4 regions of the Mammaliicoccus lentus genome follow, and region 4 is predicted to be linked to each of the others. Evidence: riboswitches for the same ligand, from Rfam matches in the RefSeq annotation. Region 4 holds a riboswitch; each other region holds the start of a gene.
The links. Region 4 has a riboswitch for S-adenosylmethionine ahead of metK (methionine adenosyltransferase). Riboswitches for the same ligand answer to the same signal wherever they lie in the genome.
Positions count from the first base shown of each region.

Region 1: another riboswitch for S-adenosylmethionine. It lies ahead of ACNMOQ_RS11765 (hypothetical protein); the one in region 4 lies ahead of metK (methionine adenosyltransferase).
Region 2: another riboswitch for S-adenosylmethionine. It lies ahead of gmpC (dipeptide ABC transporter glycylmethionine-binding lipoprotein); the one in region 4 lies ahead of metK (methionine adenosyltransferase).
Region 3: another riboswitch for S-adenosylmethionine. It lies ahead of ACNMOQ_RS03785 (M20 family metallopeptidase); the one in region 4 lies ahead of metK (methionine adenosyltransferase).

Region 1 covers NZ_OX344834.1:2,364,333-2,369,684, forward strand. Annotated here, with positions in the region: gene efeB (iron uptake transporter deferrochelatase/peroxidase subunit) at 1-244, opposite strand, end outside; gene efeO (iron uptake system protein EfeO) at 251-1,102, opposite strand; gene ACNMOQ_RS11760 (PepSY domain-containing protein) at 1,286-1,930, opposite strand; SAM riboswitch class I at 2,061-2,161, shown strand; gene ACNMOQ_RS11765 (hypothetical protein) at 2,236-2,445, shown strand; gene ACNMOQ_RS11770 (NAD(P)/FAD-dependent oxidoreductase) at 2,541-3,452, opposite strand; gene ACNMOQ_RS11775 (RrF2 family transcriptional regulator) at 3,525-3,905, opposite strand; gene ACNMOQ_RS11780 (ABC transporter substrate-binding protein) at 4,145-5,137, shown strand; gene ACNMOQ_RS11785 (FecCD family ABC transporter permease) at 5,156-5,352, shown strand, end outside.
Region 2 covers NZ_OX344834.1:656,477-661,828, reverse strand. Annotated here, with positions in the region: gene ACNMOQ_RS03065 (cation:dicarboxylate symporter family transporter) at 1-284, shown strand, start outside; gene gmpC (dipeptide ABC transporter glycylmethionine-binding lipoprotein) at 322-1,164, opposite strand; SAM riboswitch class I at 1,231-1,337, opposite strand; gene ACNMOQ_RS03055 (methionine ABC transporter permease) at 1,392-2,051, opposite strand; gene ACNMOQ_RS03050 (methionine ABC transporter ATP-binding protein) at 2,051-3,070, opposite strand; gene ACNMOQ_RS03045 (DUF485 domain-containing protein) at 3,332-3,643, shown strand; gene ACNMOQ_RS03040 (solute symporter family protein) at 3,640-5,187, shown strand.
Region 3 covers NZ_OX344834.1:789,429-794,780, reverse strand. Annotated here, with positions in the region: gene ACNMOQ_RS03800 (hypothetical protein) at 1-84, opposite strand, end outside; gene ACNMOQ_RS03795 (DUF2750 domain-containing protein) at 307-969, opposite strand; gene ldmS (L-aspartate--L-methionine ligase LdmS) at 1,075-2,262, opposite strand; gene ACNMOQ_RS03785 (M20 family metallopeptidase) at 2,259-3,446, opposite strand; SAM riboswitch class I at 3,508-3,607, opposite strand; gene ACNMOQ_RS03780 (GrpB family protein) at 3,649-4,191, opposite strand; gene ACNMOQ_RS03775 (S-ribosylhomocysteine lyase) at 4,330-4,797, shown strand; gene ACNMOQ_RS03770 (DoxX family protein) at 4,885-5,235, opposite strand; gene deoB (phosphopentomutase) at 5,235-5,352, opposite strand, start outside.
Region 4 covers NZ_OX344834.1:1,065,319-1,070,670, forward strand. Annotated here, with positions in the region: gene ACNMOQ_RS05340 (DUF6612 family protein) at 1-404, opposite strand, end outside; gene ytkD (RNA deprotection pyrophosphohydrolase) at 471-935, shown strand; gene ACNMOQ_RS05350 (alpha/beta hydrolase family protein) at 919-1,689, shown strand; gene pckA (phosphoenolpyruvate carboxykinase (ATP)) at 1,729-3,330, opposite strand; SAM riboswitch class I at 3,513-3,625, shown strand; gene metK (methionine adenosyltransferase) at 3,731-4,927, shown strand; gene ACNMOQ_RS05365 (nuclease-related domain-containing protein) at 5,193-5,352, shown strand, end outside.

The DNA of each region.
Region 1 (5,352 bases), 1.3 Mb from region 4:
CAGACATTTTATTAATCGTTAACACTACAAAATAAATATGTTTCTGCAAATCAGTTGTAATACCTGATTGGTACTTACCATAAAATTTCACTTTATTTTTTACATCTGTTTTATCTTTTGCAAAATATTGAGAAGCTAACAAGGTTCCACCGACACCGGTAGAACCTAAAATGAGGCCAGCACCCCCAACGCCAGCAAGTTTCAAAAAATCCCTTCTTGCTATATGGTTGTCCTTGTTAGTCATAAGTTATCACTCCGTAATGACTGCCATCTGACTTAATGATTCACCTAATTTATCAACTGCTTCAGATAATTTTTTCGTATCCTCTTTTGATAATTTAGTATAGTCGACATAGCCGCCATCTTTCGTTTCATATTTTGCTAATAATTTGTTAACGTTATCAAATCTTTCTTGCGTTGTTTCAGCAACTTTTTTATCTTTTTCAGTTACTTTATCTTTAAAGATTTCAAAGATTTTTTCTGCTCCTTCAATATTTGCTTTGAAGTCATATAAATCTGTATGTGAATAAATTTCTTCTTCACCAGTTATTTTTGAACTTGATACTTCATTTAATAAATCGATAGAACCTTGCAACATTAATTTTGGTGTTACGTCTACAGTATCAACTTTTGCTCTTAACTCTTTTACATCTTTAAGTAATTGGTCTGCAACAGGTCCCATATCTTTTGTAGAGTTTTCTTCCCATAAAGTTTTTTCTATTTTATGATAACCTGACCATTCGTTTTCCTTTTTCTCTTCCTTCATATCAGCTAAGCGCGCATCAATTTTAGGATCCAGTTCGCCAAAACTTTCCGCTACTGGCTCTGATCTTTCATAATACATACGCGCTTTTGGATAAATCTCTTTAGCTTTTTCAACATCGTCAGCTTTAACAGCCTCTACAAACTTTTCAGTTTCAGTTAAAAATGTATCTAATTGTTTCGTTGTGAAATCTTTATATGCTTTTGTTTCTTTAGAAAAATCAACTTTCGTAGTTTCTTTCGTTTCTTTATCACTATTAGTTTCCTTTTTCTCATCATCATTACCACAAGCAGTTAATATTAAAGTACTTGCTAAAAGTGTTGTTGCTATTCTCTTCATGATTGGATTCTCCCCACCTAATTGATATTCATTATCACTCTTTTAATTTATTCCTATCTTTACTATTAGTCAATAAGAAATTTCAATAAAATGTAAATTAAATTGAGGGTAATCAAGGTAAAAAAGCATAAAAAAATAGGCTGGGACATTTATTTATGTCCCAACCTGTCCAAACATTTCATATTAGTCTTGTTCTTGTTCTAATATTTCTTTCGTTTTAGCATCAATCGTAAATTCTGTTGTGTCTTTATTTCCTTCTTTTAAGTCAATAGAATAAACAAGTTTACCGTTTTCTCTACTTAATGACCATTCTTTTAAATCTCCTGATGCTTTATCTTGAGCTACTTTTAAAGCATCTTCGAATTTAGCTGCATCAGATAACTTAAATGTTTTGTCATTGTCGTCGTCATCTTCTTTTTCGTTTTCAACGTTAGTAACAGAATTATCTTCCGCATTAATCAAGACTTTATTTTCATCTTGTCCATCTAATAATTCAACTTTATAACTCCACTCACCAGTTTCTTTTTCGAATGATATGTCTTTCAAACCACCTTTTTCTTCTTTTTGAGCTGTTTTAACTGCTTCTTCAGGTGATACTTTCACATCATTCCATTTTACAGTTTTTTCAGTTGCTTTATTATCAGATTTATTATCTGACATTGTAGAATCATCTTTATTGTCATTATCTTGACTGTCATTTTCTTTTTCAGTTTGTTCTGATTTTTGATCTTTTTGATCGTCTTTCATATCGTCGTCATCATTATCATTTCCGCAAGCAGATAATACTAGACCTGAAGCTAAAAGTAATGACATCCATTTAAATTTCATAATTATACCTCCTCAAGTTGATTACTATTTATATATTCACAGTTTCTTAATATTTTAAACATTTATTTATTTTATTAGACAATTATTGAATTATCAGTTATATTAATAGAAACAATAAAATAGCTCGTAAGTCTTATTAAGAGTAGGCGGAGGGAATTGGCCCGATGAAACCTCAGCAACAGGCGTAAGTACTGTGCTAAATCCAACAAGTATCAACTTGAAAGATAAGAAGATTCTCTAAACAGCTCTTCTTAATCTTAAGATGAGCTGTTTTATTGTTACTAAAACATTTAGGAGGCAATATTATGAGAACAAGAGACGACATTTTATCAGAATTAGTGGAGTTAAAACAAAACCCACCACAAAGTTTTTCAGGATCTATGTATAAAACAAATAAAAAAAATGCTTTGATTGGTGAACTGGTGGATTTAGAGAATGAACAAAATCCTGAACGCTATAAGCATAAATCACAATTCAATGAGTTCGATATTCATATTACGATTACTAAAAAATAATTAAAAACCCCGCTAGCGTATAAGCAGAAATCTTTATACGTTAGCGAGGATTTTTTATTTACAAAGGATTAAATAAATATTTGAAGATACTCAGGCTAACCTTTTAATGTTTCACCTTCTGCTTCTAATATAATTTGCATTGCTACTAATTTAGCAATATGATTACCACTTGCAGCAGAATCGATAAGTTGTGAAGGCATTGCACCATTTGTTTCACCAGCTACAAATAACCCTGGAATAGAAGTTTCTCCAAAATCATCTTTTTTAATACCTCCATTTTCATCTCTTTCAATTTGAAGTTCTTCTAAAAATGAAAATTTTGTATCCCATTCAACTGATATAATCGCACCATTCCTAGAAATTCTAGTACCATCTTCATATATCACTTCATTTATCATTCCATCTTCATGTTTAAATTCCGATACTTTACCTTGAACAAGCTTTATATTTTTCTTTTTTAAAAATGATTTATCATCTTCGGTTAATTCTGAAAAGTCTTGTGAACTTATAACTAAATCATTAGTCCAATTGCTAACTAATTTAGCCATATGCATCACTAGTTCTGGAGATACATCTACGAGTAATGATTTATTTCTTAATTCATAACCGTCACACCAAGGACAGTAAAATGCAGATTTTCCGTAAATTTCTTTCACACCTTTTATATTAGGTAATGTCTCTCTTAATCCAGTACATAACATAACTTTCTTAGCTTTGTACGTTTCATTTTTCGTTTTCACTATGAAAGTATTGTCTTCTTTAGCAATCTTTTCAACTGTATCTTGCACGCGCGTTACATCTTCATATTTATCAACATCCGATTGTGCTTTTTCCCTTAATTCTTCTGGTGTTACACCATCTTGTGTTAAAAACGCATGTGAAGTCTGTGTCACTTTATTTCTCGCATTATCATTATCTATTACCAATGTTGTTTTTAAAGCTCTTCCTAAAGTTAAAGCACTCGCTAATCCAGCTGGACCTCCACCTACTACTATACAATCAAACATATTTATACCACCTTTTTCACATATATTAAAGAGTCTTAATATCTATAGTTAGCTGTTAAAAAAAGATTTAATTTACATTAAATCTTTTAACGTCTTCGATTTTAAAGATTTCGTCATTTCATCCTCCGCAGAGTTTAAAATAGATTGAACTTTACATTCCGGACCATGATTAAAACTATCTTCTATCATGCTTCTATGACCATCGATTGCAGTAATGATGTCATATATTCTAATGGTTTCCCAATTATTCACTAAATAATAACCACCCTTAGCACCAGAAGCTGATTTAATCACACCAGCTTTGACAAGTTGAGTTAAAATTTTAGATAAATACGTAACAGAAACATTTAGCACGTCAGATAACCTCTTTACAGTTACAGGCTGATTATCACCATTGCTTATTAAATATAGTAATGAATGTAAAGCATAATCTGTACCTTTAGATATCTTCATGTTACACCTCTGTATTATAGATATTGTGTGTCTATAATATCATATATATTATTATTGTCTATAGATAAGCTTAAGGATTTAAAATTTATATTTTATTCTAACTATATGAATCCTCTAATAAAAACCAATTTTTAGCGTAATATAGCAAAAAAATTTTATTGACATACGAGTAAAGCTGTTACATATTTATATATAGTAATGATAATGATTATCATTAACAAAGGAGGATATTATATAATATGAAAAACCTAACTAAATTATTTATAGTTACACTAGCATCCATCATATTGATGGCAGCTTGTGGAAGTAACAACTCAGAAAAATCTTCTGAAGCTAAAAAAGATAATGAGACAGTAAAAATCGAACACGCTATGGGAACAACGGAGATTAAAGGAAAACCAAAACGTGTTGTTACGTTATATCAAGGTGCAACAGATGTCGCCGTTGCTTTAGATGTTAAGCCAGTGGGCGCTGTTGAGTCTTGGACTCAAAAACCAAAATACGATTACATAAAAGAAGACTTAAAAGACACTAAAATTGTTGGTCAAGAGCCATCACCTAACTTAGAAGAAATTGCTAAATTAAAACCTGATTTAATAGTAGCTTCTAAAGTAAGAAACGAAAAGCAATATGAACAACTTTCTAAGATTGCACCGACTATAACTCATAATACCGTATATAAGTTCAAAGATACTCTTGAAATGATGGGTAAAGCTCTAGGTGAAGAGAAAAAAACAGATGAATTATTAAAAAATTATAATGAGAAAGTTACACAATTCAAAAAAGATGCGAAAGGAACATTCGGAGATAAATGGCCTGTTTCAGCTTCCGTTATTAACTTCAGAGCAGATCATGCTCGTATTTACGCAAGTGGTTATGCTGGCGATATTTTACATGATTTAGGTTTTAAACGTCCCGAAGAACAAGAAAAACAAGTTAGTAAAGGAAAAGATATTATTCAGTTAACGACTAAAGAAAGTATTCCCCTAATGGATGCAGATCATATCTTCATATTTAAAAGCGACACATCTGCTAAGGATGCGAAGTTGGCTGAAAAAACAAAGGAAGAATGGACTTCTAGTAATCAGTGGCAGAATTTAAAAGCAGTCAAAGAAAACCATGTTTCAGATAATATCGATGAAATTAATTGGAACATGGCTGGTGGTTACACATCTTCACTTAAATTAATAGATGATTTATACGATAAATTAGACATTAAAAAACAATCTTAACTTTTAAGGAGCTTCATTATGTTACTTAAACCGCAGTACAAATTATTGCTCTCTAGTTTATGTCTGATCATTATAACAATTTTAAGTTTAACAATTGGAAATACGCTTGTATCACTACCTCAGTTGATACAAGCGTTGTTCCAATTTGATAGTAAAAACGATATTCATACTCTAGTTTTTGAATCACGTTCTTCTAGAACTATAATTGCTTTATT
Region 2 (5,352 bases), 410 kb from region 4:
GTCTAGTAGAACAACTTATTCTAATGTTCACTTTAATGATCACGTCTAAAGGTATGGCTGCTGTTCCTGGTACTTCTATTGTTGTATTAATTACCACTCTAGGATCGATGGGATTAAATCCAGAAGGTTTAGCATTAATCATTGGTATCGATAGATTATTAGATATGATGAGAACGTGTGTTAACGTAGTAGGAAACGCACTCTCTACAGTCGTTATTTCAAAATGGGAAAATAAATATGACCATGAAAAAGGTCAACTATATTTAAATTCTCTAAAAAAATAACAAAAAAAAGATTCGGCTTGGGGGAGCCGAATCTTTTTTATTTTAATGAATCCTGTATTTCTTTAATTTCTTCTTGTTTTAAATCAACTACAATTTCTCCGTCTTTAGTGTCTTCTTTCAGAGCTTCTTTCGCTTCTTCTGAATGGTATAGCTCAGCAACTCTTTTTAAAGTTTTATTATCTTTATCTTTTGTATTTGCAGCTATAAAGTTGATATATGGTTTAGCAGCATTTGCATCTGGGTTTTCTGAATAGATAGGGTCTTTCTTAGGATTTAATCCTGCTTTAGATGCAACACCATTATTTATAACAGCGATATCTACTTCATCTAACGCTCTAGCTGTTTGTTGAGCATCGACTGCTTTAATATTTAAATTCTTTTTATTTTCAACTATATCTTTAGGACCACCATCTAATCCAAAGTCTTTCTTCAATTTAATATACCCTGCTTTTTCTAATAATTTTAAAGCTCTAGCTTGATTAGAAACGTCGTTTGGTATAACAACTTTAGCACCGTCTTTTAAATTTTTAATATCTTTTATTTGATTAGAATAAATACCCAGTGGAGCGAACACAGTTGTTCTAATTGGTGTGATTTCTGTTCCTTTATTTGCTCTTTGGAATTGATCTAAAAATGCAAAATGTTGGAATGAGTTTAAATCAATATCACCGTCTGACAATGCTTTATTGGGAACGTTATAATCCGAAAATTGTTTAACCTCTACATTAATATCTTCTTTTTTAGCTAATTCTGCTACTTTATCCCATACAGCAGTATCATTTGAAGCGATACCCACTGTTACCTTTTTATCATCTTTTTTATCACCACATGCTGCTAATAGTAAAACTAATGTCATTAATAATGTTAATACTTTTTTCATTTTATTCGCTCCTTTTCTTATGTATATAAATAAAAATCCCTTTTAAGCTTAGCTCAAAAGGGATTAACTTTATCTGCCAAGTTTAAAACTTGATGGATTTAGCACAGTTCTCTTTATAGAGTCCGCTGCTGAGATTTCATCGGGCCATATCCCTCAATCTCTCTTGATAATTTTTATTTGATTAATTCTGATAATACCTATCATATTACTCTAAGTCAATACTTTTTTTAACTTCTTCTTACAATTTTAGACAATACATTACCTAAAGATTGGATAAGTTGTACCATAATGACTAGAATAACGACCGTAATGACAATAACAATTGTATCAAAACGTTGATAACCATAAGCTAAAGCTAAGTCACCAATACCGCCTCCACCTACTGCACCGGCCATCGCTGTAGCACCAATTAAACCGATAATAGATGTTGTTAATGCTAGAATTAAAGACCCCAGTGCTTCAGGTAATAAGAAATGTCGAATAATTTGAAACGGTGATGCTCCCATAGAATGTGCCGCTTCTATGACGCCTGAATTCACTTCTAACAGTGAGTTCTCTACTAATCTTGCAATATAAGGCGCAACATAGACTGTTAAAGGTACTATTGCTGCAGAAGTTCCAATAGATGTACCCACAATCATTTTAGTAAAAGGTACAATAGCAATAAGTAAAATAATAAACGGCACCGAACGGAATATATTAATAACTGGATTTAGCACATGATATATAAAAGCATTTGGCCAAATACCATTCTTTCTAGTTATAACAAGTAAAATACCTAAAGGAATACCAATTAATGCACCGATTACTAAAGAAACAGTAACCATGTATAGCGTTTGGTATATAGCGTCATATAGTTGAGATGAATCTAAAGATGATCCAAACATTATGCTTCAACCTCCTCATATTCAATATTTAAATCTGTTAAATACTGAAAACTATTTTGAATTGCTTCTTGTTCTCCATTCAGACGTAGTGTTAAATAACCTACTGGTGTACCTTGAATGTCTGACATTGATGCAAACAGTATATTTATTTGTACGTGGAATTTAGTGATTAAATCATTGATAATACTATGTGTCACTTGTTCACCATCTATGTATAATTTAATGTCTGTAGCAGTTTTATCTTCAGGAATAAGTTTTCTTAAGTTTGAAGATATATCTGTAGTTATCACAGTTGATACAAAGTTTTTAGCAGTTGATGTTTGGGGGTGACTAAACACATCTAATACAGGACCAATTTCAATAACTTCACCATTTTCCATAACCGCTACTTTATTGCATATTTGTTGGATAACACTCATTTCATGGGTAATTAATAATATTGTGACTCCAAATTGTTCGTTAACTCTCTTTAGCAGTTTTAAAATTGAATCTGTAGTTGCAGGATCAAGCGCACTTGTTGCCTCATCACATAATAAGATTTTAGGATCTGTAACTAATGCTCTAGCAATTGCTACTCTTTGTTTTTGACCACCTGATAATTCATTTGGATATTGTTTACCTTTGTCTTCTAAACCAACAAATTCAAGCAATTCATTCACTTTATCTTTAATGTCATTTTTATTTTTACCTTGTAAAATTAAAGGCATAGCTACGTTATTAAAAACTGTCTTTGAATTTAACAAGTTAAAATGTTGAAATATCATTCCTATATTTTTCTTAATGACTTGTAACTTTTTCTTCGAATATTTATTCACATCATGACCGTCTACTAATACTTCTCCAGATGTCTTTTCTTCTAATACATTCACTAACCTAATTAAAGTACTCTTCCCCGCACCGCTATATCCGATAACACCGAATATATCTTGCTCTTCTACTTTAAAACTTACATCTTTAAGTGCTTGTATTTCAGAATTCTTTTGTTGGAAAATTTTATTCACATTTTTAAATTCTATCATAACATTTATCCCTTCCGAATTCTTATTATTATGATAAGAATTATATTGATGTTTACCTTTAACGTCAATACTTATAATCAAACTTTTCTAAATATTCATATATCTATATTGTATTTTTTCTCTTAAATACTTTATTCACATTTTCTTGATGAATTTTTATTAATGTAAGCGTTATCAATAAAATATTGACAACTTTGTGAACAATCAATAAAATGAAACTTAAGATGTATTTTTACATCCAAAAACAAGGGGGTTATAAGTATGGCTGAGCATGATTTCAAGCGTTTAGCAGCAGATCCAAAGTTTAAAGAACTTGTGAAAAAAAGAAATAACTTTATATTTCCTATATCTATATTCTTTATTTTTGCTACACTGCTATTTCCAGTATTGACTGGATATACAAATATCTTGAATAATATTGCATTTTGGAATATCTCTTGGGCATGGATTTACGCATTATTATTATTCATTATGGTATGGACTCTTGTCACTTTATATATGCGTAAAGCTAAATCTTTTGATAAAGATGCTGAAGCATTATTAATGGCGCATAGAGAGGGGCAAAACAAATGAATGTAATTGTCGTCGTTATGTTTATACTATTTGTTAGTATTACATTGTTTATTACATATTTTGCATCTAAAAGAACGCAATCAGCAAATGACTTTTATACTGCTGGAGGCGGGTTAACAGGTTGGCAAAATGGGTTAGCAATTGCTGGTGATTACTTATCAGCTGCATCATTTTTAGGTATAGCGGGTGCCATCGCATTATGGGGATTTGATGGTTTTTTCTATAGTATCGGTTATTTAACCGCGTATCTCATTGTGTTATACATTGTTGCAGAGCCTTTAAGAAACTTAGGTAAATATACTTTAGCAGATATGATTGCAGCTCGATTTGAGCTTAAAAAAGTTAGAGCAATGGCAGCAGTATCTTCCATTACCATTGTTATTTTCTATATGTTAGCTCAATTAGTTGGAGCTGGTGCACTTATTCAATTGCTATTCGGTATACCTTATACACTTGCTGTTATTTTGGTCGGTATCATGATGACAATTTATGTATTGTTTGGTGGTATGACTGCAACAAGTTGGGTTCAAATGGTTAAAGCCGTATTACTTATGATTGGTACTATTATTATTTCATTTTTAGTGCTATTACATTTTAATTTCAATCTTTCTACTATGTTTGGTGAAATGCACAATATTAAATCACCTGCTTTTAAAAGTGAATTTATCAACCCTGGCTCACAAGGTAAACCGCCTTTAGATAATATCTCACTAATTATTGCTTTACTATTTGGTACAGCAGGTTTACCTCACATACTGATGCGATTCTTTACAGTTAAAGATGCCAAAACAGCAAGATCTTCTGTAATGTGGGCAACATGGATTATTGGTATATTTTATATTTTAACGATATTACTAGGATTTGGTGCGGCTGCATTATTAACACGTGAAGAAATCATAAACGCTAACCCTGCTGGTAATATGGCAGCCCCATTATTAGCTGCAAAGTTAGGCGGAGACTTCTTAATGTCATTCGTTTCAGCCGTAGCATTTGCTACGATATTAGCAGTAGTAGCTGGATTAGTATTGACTGGAGCATCTGCTTTCGCGCATGATATTTATGGGCAAGTGATAAAAAAAGGGAAAATTAGTGAGCGTGAGCAAATGAAAGCAGCAAAATTAGCATCATTAGCGGTTTCAATTATATCTATTATACTAGCCTTATTTGCACAGAATTTAAATGTAGCGTTCTTAGTATCATTAGCATTCTGTGTCGCAGCAAGCGCAAATTTACCTGTTATTATATTCACAATATTTTGGAAGAGATTTAATACTCATGGTGCAATTACTGGTATAGCTGTTGGCTTAATTGTGTCACTTGTACTCGTAATATTAAGTCCAAATGTCATGAATCCAGAAGGAACAGCATTTATTACAATGTCACCAATATTCCCATTATCAAACCCTGCAATCATATCAGTTCCAGCAGGATTTATTGGTGCATTTTTAGGGACATTCTTAGGCAAATCAGAATCTCATGATAAATTCCAAGAAGTGCAAGTTAAATCAGCGACAGGCATTTCAACTTCAGATATTTCACATTAAAAATCAGTTCAGTTATGTTAAAGAGTCTGGGACATAAATAATTGTCCCAGACTCTCTTTTTGTATTGGCAGTAGCTGACAGGTATGAGAATGCGCTTATAACAAGCTTTTTTCATACCTAGTCATCCTTGCCGGGATGGGACTACGAAATCTTTTTAATAAAATG
Region 3 (5,352 bases), 280 kb from region 4:
AGCATTGTATAAATGCAATAGAGCAATTATCGTTAAAAGGATAAATGCTATAAATAGTTGTAACCTTAATATGCGTAATTTCATATATTTAAACATTATTATCACCTTATGTAGAAGCTCTTTAGTGGCATAATTTTCTACTATTTCAATCTTAAACTTTTTTTACATTATTTTACATTTTAATCTAATTAAAGCTCTTTTACAACAATGCTTTAATTTATTTAATTTAATTATTACCAACTTATTCAAGGCATAAAAAAAAACTTTTGCTATTTAGCAAAAGTCTAAAATTAATATTTTATTCCCTTAACAAGGCATCGCGTTTAATACTACTTTAGGATCTGTAACTGTACCAATCATTCCCGGTTTTAAGTTCACACCTAATGCAATATTATCTTGTTTTAAATCTTCTAGCCATTCTTCAAATACTTCAGTTTCTACTTCGATGATGTCATATTCCTCAAAGTCATTGTGATGTACTTTTTCTACAAGTTTTCTTGTACTCCATACTGTCATCATATTTGGTAAGCTGCTGTCTTCTTCTGAAACGATAATAAATTGCTTTTGCCCTTTTACTGTTAACCCGTATACATAGTCTTCATTACAAATATCTTCAGCAAATTCTTCAATACGAATATCATCTAACTCACTCATGATTTGTTCGATAAATCTTATCGCTTCGACTTCTGTACCTGAAAATTCTTCATAACGGTCTACTATGAATCGGTCACCTTCGTCTAATATATCGTCCATTTCATAAGTTACAAAGCGGTCTAGATCTAATTCCATCACTTTTTCGTATGTTGTAATGTTAGTTTCTTTTAAATACTTTTCTGCGTATTCTTGTTTTGACCAAATTAAACGAGTATTTGTATCTGCATCTCTTAAAATTCTTTTATCTGTTAGAACAACGTAAAATTTTTCTTTCGTTAATATTTGTTTGAACATAGACATATCCTGGATAGCCATTGTTATACCACCCTCTTCTTTATATTTAATACCAATAAAATATAGTATATTTAAAAGCTATAAGTCAATGAAAATTTGCTTTAATTTCCATAATTATTTTAAATGCTATTCATCGTAGAGTTCAGAAAGGAATTTTTGTTCTAATTGAAGTGCTTTAGATTCTGTTTCAGCATGCCATATGCCAGCAAATCTTGCATTTACTTTATTCTTTCCAAACCAATCCCCATCGAAGAATGAGAGTGGATAAAGATGGCCATCTTCAACATATTTTTCAATCACTTTATAAAAGTGTTCGTTATCTCCTTTTGCATGGTAACTTAAAAATTTATGAAAACCATCTTTTAATCTATTTTTAAGTAAAAGCATACTCGTTGAACCATTTTGTCTAAAGTTTAAATCTATGGCATATATTTTTCCTTCTTTATCTATCAGTAAATCAAAGCCTGAAACACCTTTATAACCATATTCAACACCATTTTGCATAATTTCATATCCTGCATCTATAACGCTTTGTGGTACTTCGTCTGAATTAACATTACCATTATAAAATCCGTAGTCATCTGTTAATTGTTTAACTGCCCCTATATATTGGATACCAGTATCTTCACTATATACATATTGCACACAATAATTGTCTACCTCTTCGATAAATTGTTCTATAATAATATGTTCTGTTTCAGTAGCTTCTTTAATTCTTTGATTTGCTTTCTTTAGATCATCTTCAGTATAACATATCATAACCCCATACCCACCTGCTGTCGGTAATTCATCTCCCGGCTTTAATACAAGAGGTAGTTCCCAATTTTTAATTTCTTCTTCATATTCTTTAACACTAACACATTCACGTCTAGGTAAATACTTTCCTTTAGTCCACTGTGATAATTTCGATTTATTGTTTAAGTCTATAAACTTTGGTTTATATATAGCATAATCGTCCTTATCACATAAATGTTCTCCATGAATATATTGAAAGAATATTTTATTACGCTTATTTGTTAATTGTTGTATCAATTGTTCGTAACTTTCTTTATCTTTAAAACGATGTATATTGTCTGGCACTTTTTCTCCAACTAGATTTAACAAATCTTCTATCCTTTTTGTTAAACATGCTTCATGAATAATCATTGGCATTTTACTAATAACCAATTCTCTAGCTGTTAAAAAATTAGATTGATCTTCTTCGGCTTTTAACCAAGGATTATCTTCATAGGATGGCCTCGAATTATAGATAATATTATCTTCATATAAATCTTTAAGTGTTAATAATAAAGGTTTATGATAGGCTTTTGTCATAATAAGTTCTCCCTTAATGTTTGATGATGCTCGATAATCTCATTTCTAAGGGGTACGTTCTCTATTAATTCTAATCCCATCGATGCTAATATTTTAGCACCGCTTATCAATGCTTTATCTCCCATTGTACTTGCTGCAGCTTGGCAAAATTCTTTCGTATGACCAACTAAATTAGATGGTCCGATTTTAATATGTGGATGTATAGTAGGTATGATATGACTTACATTCCCCGTATCTGTTGATCCAAAACCAAAATCATCTTCTATAACATCTTCTCCTAAAGATTCTGCATGTTTTCTAAACAATTCATCTAAAGGTTTATTAATAACAAATTCATTTACACCGTTTTGTATTGGTCTTACTTCTGACTTACAACCAGTTTGCAATGCAGCTCCTTCAGCGATTTTTCGAACTCTATCAGTCAGTTCATCTAAATGTTTACGTGAGGTTGCTCTAGTATAAAATCTTGCATGTGTAAAATCAGGAATAATATTTGCCGCTTCACCTCCATTTAATATTACACCGTGCACTTTATCTGTTTTCTTAATTTGTTGTCTCAACATACTTACACCGTTAAAGAAGGACAACATAGCGTCTAAAGCATTAATCGCTTCAAAAGCATTCTCAGACGCGTGAGCACTCCTTCCATAAAACTTTACATCGAATACATCTACTGCTAATGATGGCACTGTGACATACGTCTCATGGCCAGGGTGTACCATAAGTGCAATGTCTAAATCGTCTATAATACCCGCTTTAACATAACTAGCTTTAGCGCTACCATTAACCCCGCCTTCTTCTGCTGGACAACCAAGCACGACTATTTTACCGCCCACTTGGTCAATAACTTTTGATAAACTAATACCTGCTAAAACGCTCGAAGTACCGATTATATTGTGTCCACATGCATGCCCTAAGCCTGGCAATGCATCATATTCCGCTAAAAAACATATCGTTGGACCTTCTATTTTCGTGTCATATGTAGCTATAAATCCAGTCGGATGCTTTGCTATATTTTTCTCTATCTTAAAATGATGATTTTTCAGTTGATCACTTAACAATCTTGAAGCAAAAACTTCTTCATTACCTAGTTCTGGACGTTCGTGTATTTGATGGCTCATAGACAAATATAAGTGTTTATTTTGTTCAATATAATTTAAAATATTTTGCGATAAATTGCTCATTCACTATACAACCTTTCCAATATAAAAGCGCACTCCTTAGTTAGGAAATGCGCCAATCGAAATTTTATCTCTCAGTTGAACACTGCAGGATTTGGCACCTTTCCATGTAGGGAGGTTGCTGGACGTCAAAGGGCCTTTCCCTCAGTCACTCTTGATAATACGTATGAAATTGTTTTAATTCTAACTTTAACACTCGGATATGTCAATGTTTTGCGAGCGCATCATTTGAGTTTAAGTACCATTTTTCAGCCTTTTTCTCAAATTCTTTAATCATACTATCTTTACCTTGATAATACTCTACACTATCCGCTGGAAAATCTATAGATAAGTCATGTTTAAGGCGACTATATCGTTCTCTCTCGCCGTTAAATGTTCTCAAATAATCTCTAAAAGAAATAAGTCTCAATATGTGTGGGCTGTCTTCATCATAGATATGTAAATGATGAGAGACATCACCGTTATGATTATATTTTTTAAAATAACGATTTCCAATAACGCCTCGTTCTCCTTTAGACTCGTAACCTAGTGCAGATAATTCCTTTGTATAATCATCTATCGTTTCACTATCTTTTACCACCATTAAAATATCAATGATAGGTTTAGCTGATAACCCTGGGATAGCTGTAGATCCAATGTGTTCTATATTTATGCTATGTTCTTTTAATAACGATTGTAAATATTTCTTTTCTTCTAAAAAAAGATGTTGCCATATACTATCGTATGGGACGACTCTTAATCTCTCCATACACATCACTCCATTTTCAGAATAATTTATTTTATTATCTTATAAAGTAACACATAAAGAAAGTAATTGAAATCTGAATTTATTGTTTTTTCAAAATTTACTTGATATAATGATGCCGAAATCAAAGGAGGAATCTTCATGACAAAGATGAATGTAGAAAGTTTTAATTTAGATCACACTAAAGTAGATGCACCATTTGTAAGACTTGCGGGAATTAAAGAAGGTTTAAATGGAGATGTTATTCACAAATATGATATTCGTTTTAAACAACCAAATAAAGAACATATGGAAATGCCCGCTTTACACTCTTTAGAACATTTAATGGCTGAAAACATTAGAAACCATACTGATAATGTTGTAGATGTAAGCCCAATGGGTTGTCAAACAGGCTTTTACGCTTCATTTATAAATCATGACGATTATGATGATGTCTTAAATATTATAGAAAAAACGTTAAAAGATGTTGAGCAAGCTACAGAAGTTCCAGCATGTAATGAAGTACAATGTGGTTGGGCAGCAAGCCACTCATTAGAAGGTGCCCAACGACTTGCAACTGAATTCTTATCGAAAAAAGATGGATGGAATGTAATATTTAAAGAAGATTAATAAAATACACTATTATGTTTAAAATAGAAAAAAGGAGTGAAACGGAGATTTAATTTTTCAAAAAATCTCTGTTTCACTCCTTTTTAATTACATTTTTCTAACGATTTTAATAAGTACATATTGTAATGGTAATCTACCCCATAAAGCCCATGTAGGTAATTGTTTCCCATTTAACGGTATATTTTTTTGTGCCATATATACGTTTGCTGGAAATACAGCAACTAAGAACCATTCAATTAATTTCTTAGTCATACTACTTGGTTTTCTAACGAGTAATAAAATACCGAAAATAATTTCCATCACGCCTGAAATCCATACAATTCCTTTTTTAAAGGGTAAGAAATTAGGTACGATAGCTTCAAAACCTTCTGATCTCATAAAATGCATAAGGCCTGCAAAACTAAATGCAAGACCAAAAATACGTCTTACTGCGTTCATTATTTAATCCCCATTTCACTTAAATAGCTCTTACCGAACTGCGGTAATTCTACATTAAAGTTATCTGCAATTGTTGCACCAATTGAACTAAACGTTGTATCCCCTGAAAGTTCGTGG
Region 4 (5,352 bases):
TCTTGACCAAGTTTTTGATAATAATCAACTTCTGCATTTTGTGTATGATAATTTAAGTAATTAGATTTAGGTGAAGATTTGAGTTTGTTTGAGTCAACATATATACTTTTGTTCATCGTTTTAAATGCTTTACTATTACTTTCTTGTTCGATATTGAAAGCTAGCTTATCGTGGTGATTAGTACGACCGTACGATTCTTGATTCAATTTTATCTTTTTATCTTGATAATCAACCGTCGTTACATTTTTAGAATGAATTGAATGAGTATCAATTTTCTTAATGTTTTTCTGGAAAGATTCAATAGCATCTGAGCTATCTTTATAATTATTTTGACCTTGTTGACTACAACTTGCTAGAATAAGAGTAATTGTCATAACAAGGGTTGTAAAAATTAACTTTTTCAATAGTTTCTACCTTTCTAATAAAATATATATACAGTTTATCATAATCAATGAAAGAGGTCGTGTATCATGCGTTATAAAGATCCAAATGGATTGTTTGTTGATCTACAATTTAAAGAACAAATAGAAGCCCAACATGCAAAGCATGTATTAGCGATACCTATATATAACAATCAAATTGTTCTAACACACCATAAAATAAGAGGTATAGAGTTACCTGGTGGAAAAGTTGAAAAAAATGAAACGAATAAAGAAGCAGTTATTCGAGAATTATACGAAGAAACGGGCGCTAAAGCTAAGTGTGCCATGTTTATTGCCTCATATATCGTCCATGATAAAATTCCATTTGATAAAGATGTATATATTGTTAATGTTGAAGAAATATTCGAAAAAAATGATTATTTAGAGACGTATGGTCCTATAATTGTAGATAATATAAATGAAGTCAACGAAGAAGATAAAAGTTTTTTACTTAAAGGTAAAGCAATATTAACATGTTTAGAAAGGGTGTATGAACTTGGATTTCTTAAATAGAAAAAGAATGCCTATATTTTTTAACAATCATTACACTGAAGAAGTTACTTATTCAGTAGATGACTTAAAAGTGAGAGGCTTGCTCATGACTCCCCATGCCAAAGTGAAACGCATTGTTGTTTATTTAAGAGGTGGTAAGGGTCAAGTAGGTAGAGTTCGACCAGGTAGAATGGCTCAATTTAAAAATCCAAATACACTTGTTTTTGCACCATATTATCGAGGAAGTAACGGTAGCGAAGGAAGAGATGAGTTTTGTGGTGATGATTTAAATGATGTTATTACCGGCATTAATATTTTAAAATCAAAATATCCAGAAGCACCTATTCATATGATAGGTTTTTCAAGAGGTGGAATACAAGGTCTGCTTACGTATCAAAAAGTAAAAGCATCTAGTTATATTATATGGGGCGGGGTAACAGATATGCTTATGATGTATAAAGAACGTGTTGATTTGAGAGGAATGCTGCGTCGTATGGTAGGTCACCCTAAGAAGCAACCGGGAGCTTATGAAAGGCGTGATGCGCTTAAAATGATTCGTGAAGACAGCCCTCCTATATTAATTATTCATGGAGATGAGGATGCTCAAGTAGGAATAGAAATGGCTTACCACTTAGAACAACATTTAATAAAAGAAACCGTCTTTCACAAAACGATTTATAAACAAGGGGAAGGTCACGTTTTTAGACCTCAAACAGAAAAAGAAACTTTAATCGAACTACAAAATTGGATGAATTTATGTGAACAAAAAAACTGAGCCATAAATAAATGAACTCAGTTTTTCTCTAATATAAGATTAAATTCGATTATAACTAAATCCGCCTTCTTCTTGAATATGTTCAGAAGCTTCACCGAATTTAGAGAAATTCTCTTTAAAGTCCTTTGCAAGTTGTTTAGCTTTTTCATCATACGCTTCTTGAGATACCCAAGTATTACGAGGATATAAAATTTCTGAAGGTACGCCAGCTACATGTTTAGGAATATTCAAACCGAATATTTCATCTTGAATAAATTCGGAGTTTTTAATTTCTCCGCTTATTGCACGTCTTATCATAGAACGAGTATATTTTAATTCCATTCTAGAACCAACACCATATTCTCCGCCAGTCCATCCTGTATTTACTAAGTAAACGTCTACGCCATGTTCATCAATTAATTTACCGAGTAACTCAGCATATTCTGTTGCATGTAATGGTAAGAACGGTGAACCGAAGCATGTTGAGAACACTGGTTGAGGGCTCGTTACGCCTCTTTCTGTACCAGCTAATTTAGAAGTGAAACCACTTAAGAAATGATACATAGCTTGAGATTTATCAAGTTTTGAAATAGGTGGTAACACACCAAATGCGTCAGCTGTTAAGAAAATAATAGTATTTGGATGACCTGCAATTGACGGTTGTACGATATTATCAATGAAGTCAATTGGATATGCAGCTCGTGTGTTTTCAGTTAATGTTGTGTCGTCATAATCAACTGTACCATCTTTTTGCACACCAACATTCTCTAAGACTGTACCGTAACGAATAGCATCATATATTTGAGGTTCTTTTTCTTGGCTTAAACTTACAGTTTTAGCATAACAGCCACCTTCAATATTAAATACGCCATTTTCGTTCCAACCATGTTCATCATCACCAATTAATTTTCTGTTTGGATCAGCTGATAAAGTTGTTTTTCCTGTTCCAGATAGACCAAAGAATAAAGCAACGTCATTATTGTATCCAACATTTGCAGAACAGTGCATGCTCATGATACCTTTTTTAGGAAGAAGGTAATTCATAACTGAAAAAATACCTTTTTTCATTTCTCCAGCATATTCTGTTCCGCCAATTAAAATTACACGATGTTTAAAAGAAGTAATAATAAATGTTTCAGAGTTTGTTCCATCTTTTTCAGGGTCTGCTTTGAAACCAGGGGCACTTATTATTGTGAAATTAGGATTGATATTTAAAGCCTCTTCTTTTGTTTCAGGGCGGATAAACATATTTTGTGCAAATAAATTATGCCAAGGTAGTTCGTTTATAACACGTAAATCTAAACGAGTAGATTCATCGGCACCCGCATATCCGTTGAAGACATAAAGTTGTGATTTTTGGTTTAAATAGTCAATAACTTGATCATATAAATTTAAAAAACTGTGTTCAGAAATAGGCTGGTTTATAGAACCCCAATCTATATCTTGTTCCGTGTCTTCTTCTTTAACAATAAATTTGTCTTTAGGTGAGCGACCTGTGTATTTACCAGTTTCCATTCTAATAGCTCCGGATTCAGTTAACACACCTTCACCTGATTCTAAAATGTGTTTGTACAACTCAGATCTAGAAAGTTGTTTTAAAGTTGTTTCTTTGCTAAGAAGATTAGTTAATTCGATTGATTCTGTAATTGACTGTATTGCCATAAATGACGACCCCCATGTCTAAAAATTATTTTGTAAGCATTTTCATGGAATTAGTATAACACATTGAGATAAATAGTCTATACTAATAAACGAATTTATTGTTAAAAGTTTATGACAAAATATTTATTTCGTGTTTCATTGACATAATTCTAAAACTTTAGTATTATCATTTCTGACGGATTCTCTTATCCTGAGTGGTGGAGGGACATGGACCCAATGAAACCCAGCAACCTCTTTCTAAATGAAAGGAAGGTGCCAAACCGTTTGCAGACCAATATTGTCTGAACGATAAGAGCGAATGGACACGAGTGTGCCTTCTCTCTATTGTTTTATAGAGAGAAGGCACTTTTTATTTGCACTGAGGAAGAGACCGTACAACATAATCTAAAGGAGATTTTTTATGTCAAAAAACAGAAGACTCTTCACATCCGAATCAGTAACAGAAGGACATCCTGATAAAATTGCCGACCAAATATCTGATGCAATTTTAGATGAATTACTAAAAGGTGATCCAAAAGCGAGAGTCGCTTGTGAAACAACTGTAACTACAGGTATGGCTTTAATTTCAGGAGAAATATCAACTTCAACATACGTAGATATTCCGAAAGTAGTAAGAGAGACTGTAAAAGATATAGGGTATACTAGAGCGAAGTATGGTTATGATTTCCAAACAATGGCAATACTAACAGCTATCGATGAACAATCACCTGATATTGCTCAAGGTGTTGATTGTGCTTTAGAAGATAGAGACGATTTAACAGATAGTGAAATTGAGTCTATCGGTGCTGGAGACCAAGGCTTAATGTTTGGTTATGCTACAAATGAAACTGAAACATATATGCCGTTACCAGTATATCTAGCTCATCAATTGTCAAAAAGATTAACTGATGTACGTAAAGATGGCACTTTAGAATATTTACGTCCAGATGGAAAGACACAAGTAACAATAGAATACGACGAAAATGATAAACCTTTAAGAGTAGATACTATTGTTGTTTCTTCACAACATCATGAAAAAATAGAATTAGAAAAAATTCAACAAGATATTAAAGATCATGTTATATATCCAATCGTTCCTAAGGAATTATTAGATGATCAAACAAAATTCTTTATTAATCCTACTGGAAGATTTGTTATTGGTGGGCCACAAGGAGACGCAGGTTTAACAGGTAGAAAAATCATCGTTGATACATATGGTGGTTATGCTAGACACGGTGGAGGTTGCTTCAGTGGTAAAGACCCAACTAAAGTTGATAGATCTGGTGCTTATGCGGCTCGTTATGTAGCTAAAAATATCGTAGCTAGCGGCCTAGCTGATAAATGTGAAGTTCAACTTGCATACGCAATTGGAGTAGCACAACCTGTTTCAATTGCTGTTGACACTGCTGGTACTGGTAAAGTTGAAGAAAATGTACTAGTAGAAAAAATAAGAGAATTATTTGATTTAAGACCAGCAGGTATTATTCAAATGCTAAACTTAAGACAACCAATATATAAAAAGACTGCAGCATACGGTCATTTTGGTAGAACTGATGTAGAATTACCATGGGAACAATTAGATAAAGTAGAATTATTAAAAGATTTAGTAAATAAATAAACCTAAAAGTAAAATCAGTATTAAAAAAGAGTCTCATCATTAGTTATATGATCTAGTGGTGAGATTCTTTTTATATATATTCTTAGATATCTGAGAATTTTAATTTACTAATAAAGTGTGTATTAACTATAGAAATGTACGAAGTATTTAAAAAATCAAAAAATAATGCTTAAATTAGAGAAGAATATTGAAGATATATACTGAATTTATTTATAATATTTACTATAATAGATGTAATACATAAGAAAGGGAGCGATCAGCAAATATGAGTCAATTAGAACCGATTCATTATGGATTAATCGCAGCTGTCGTTATTGCGATAATATTTATCATATTATTCTTTGTTTCATTAAAACAAAGAAAGAATTCTTTGGCGAAAGTTCAGGAACAACATAAGAAGCAAAATGAGTCACTTAAATCTGAAC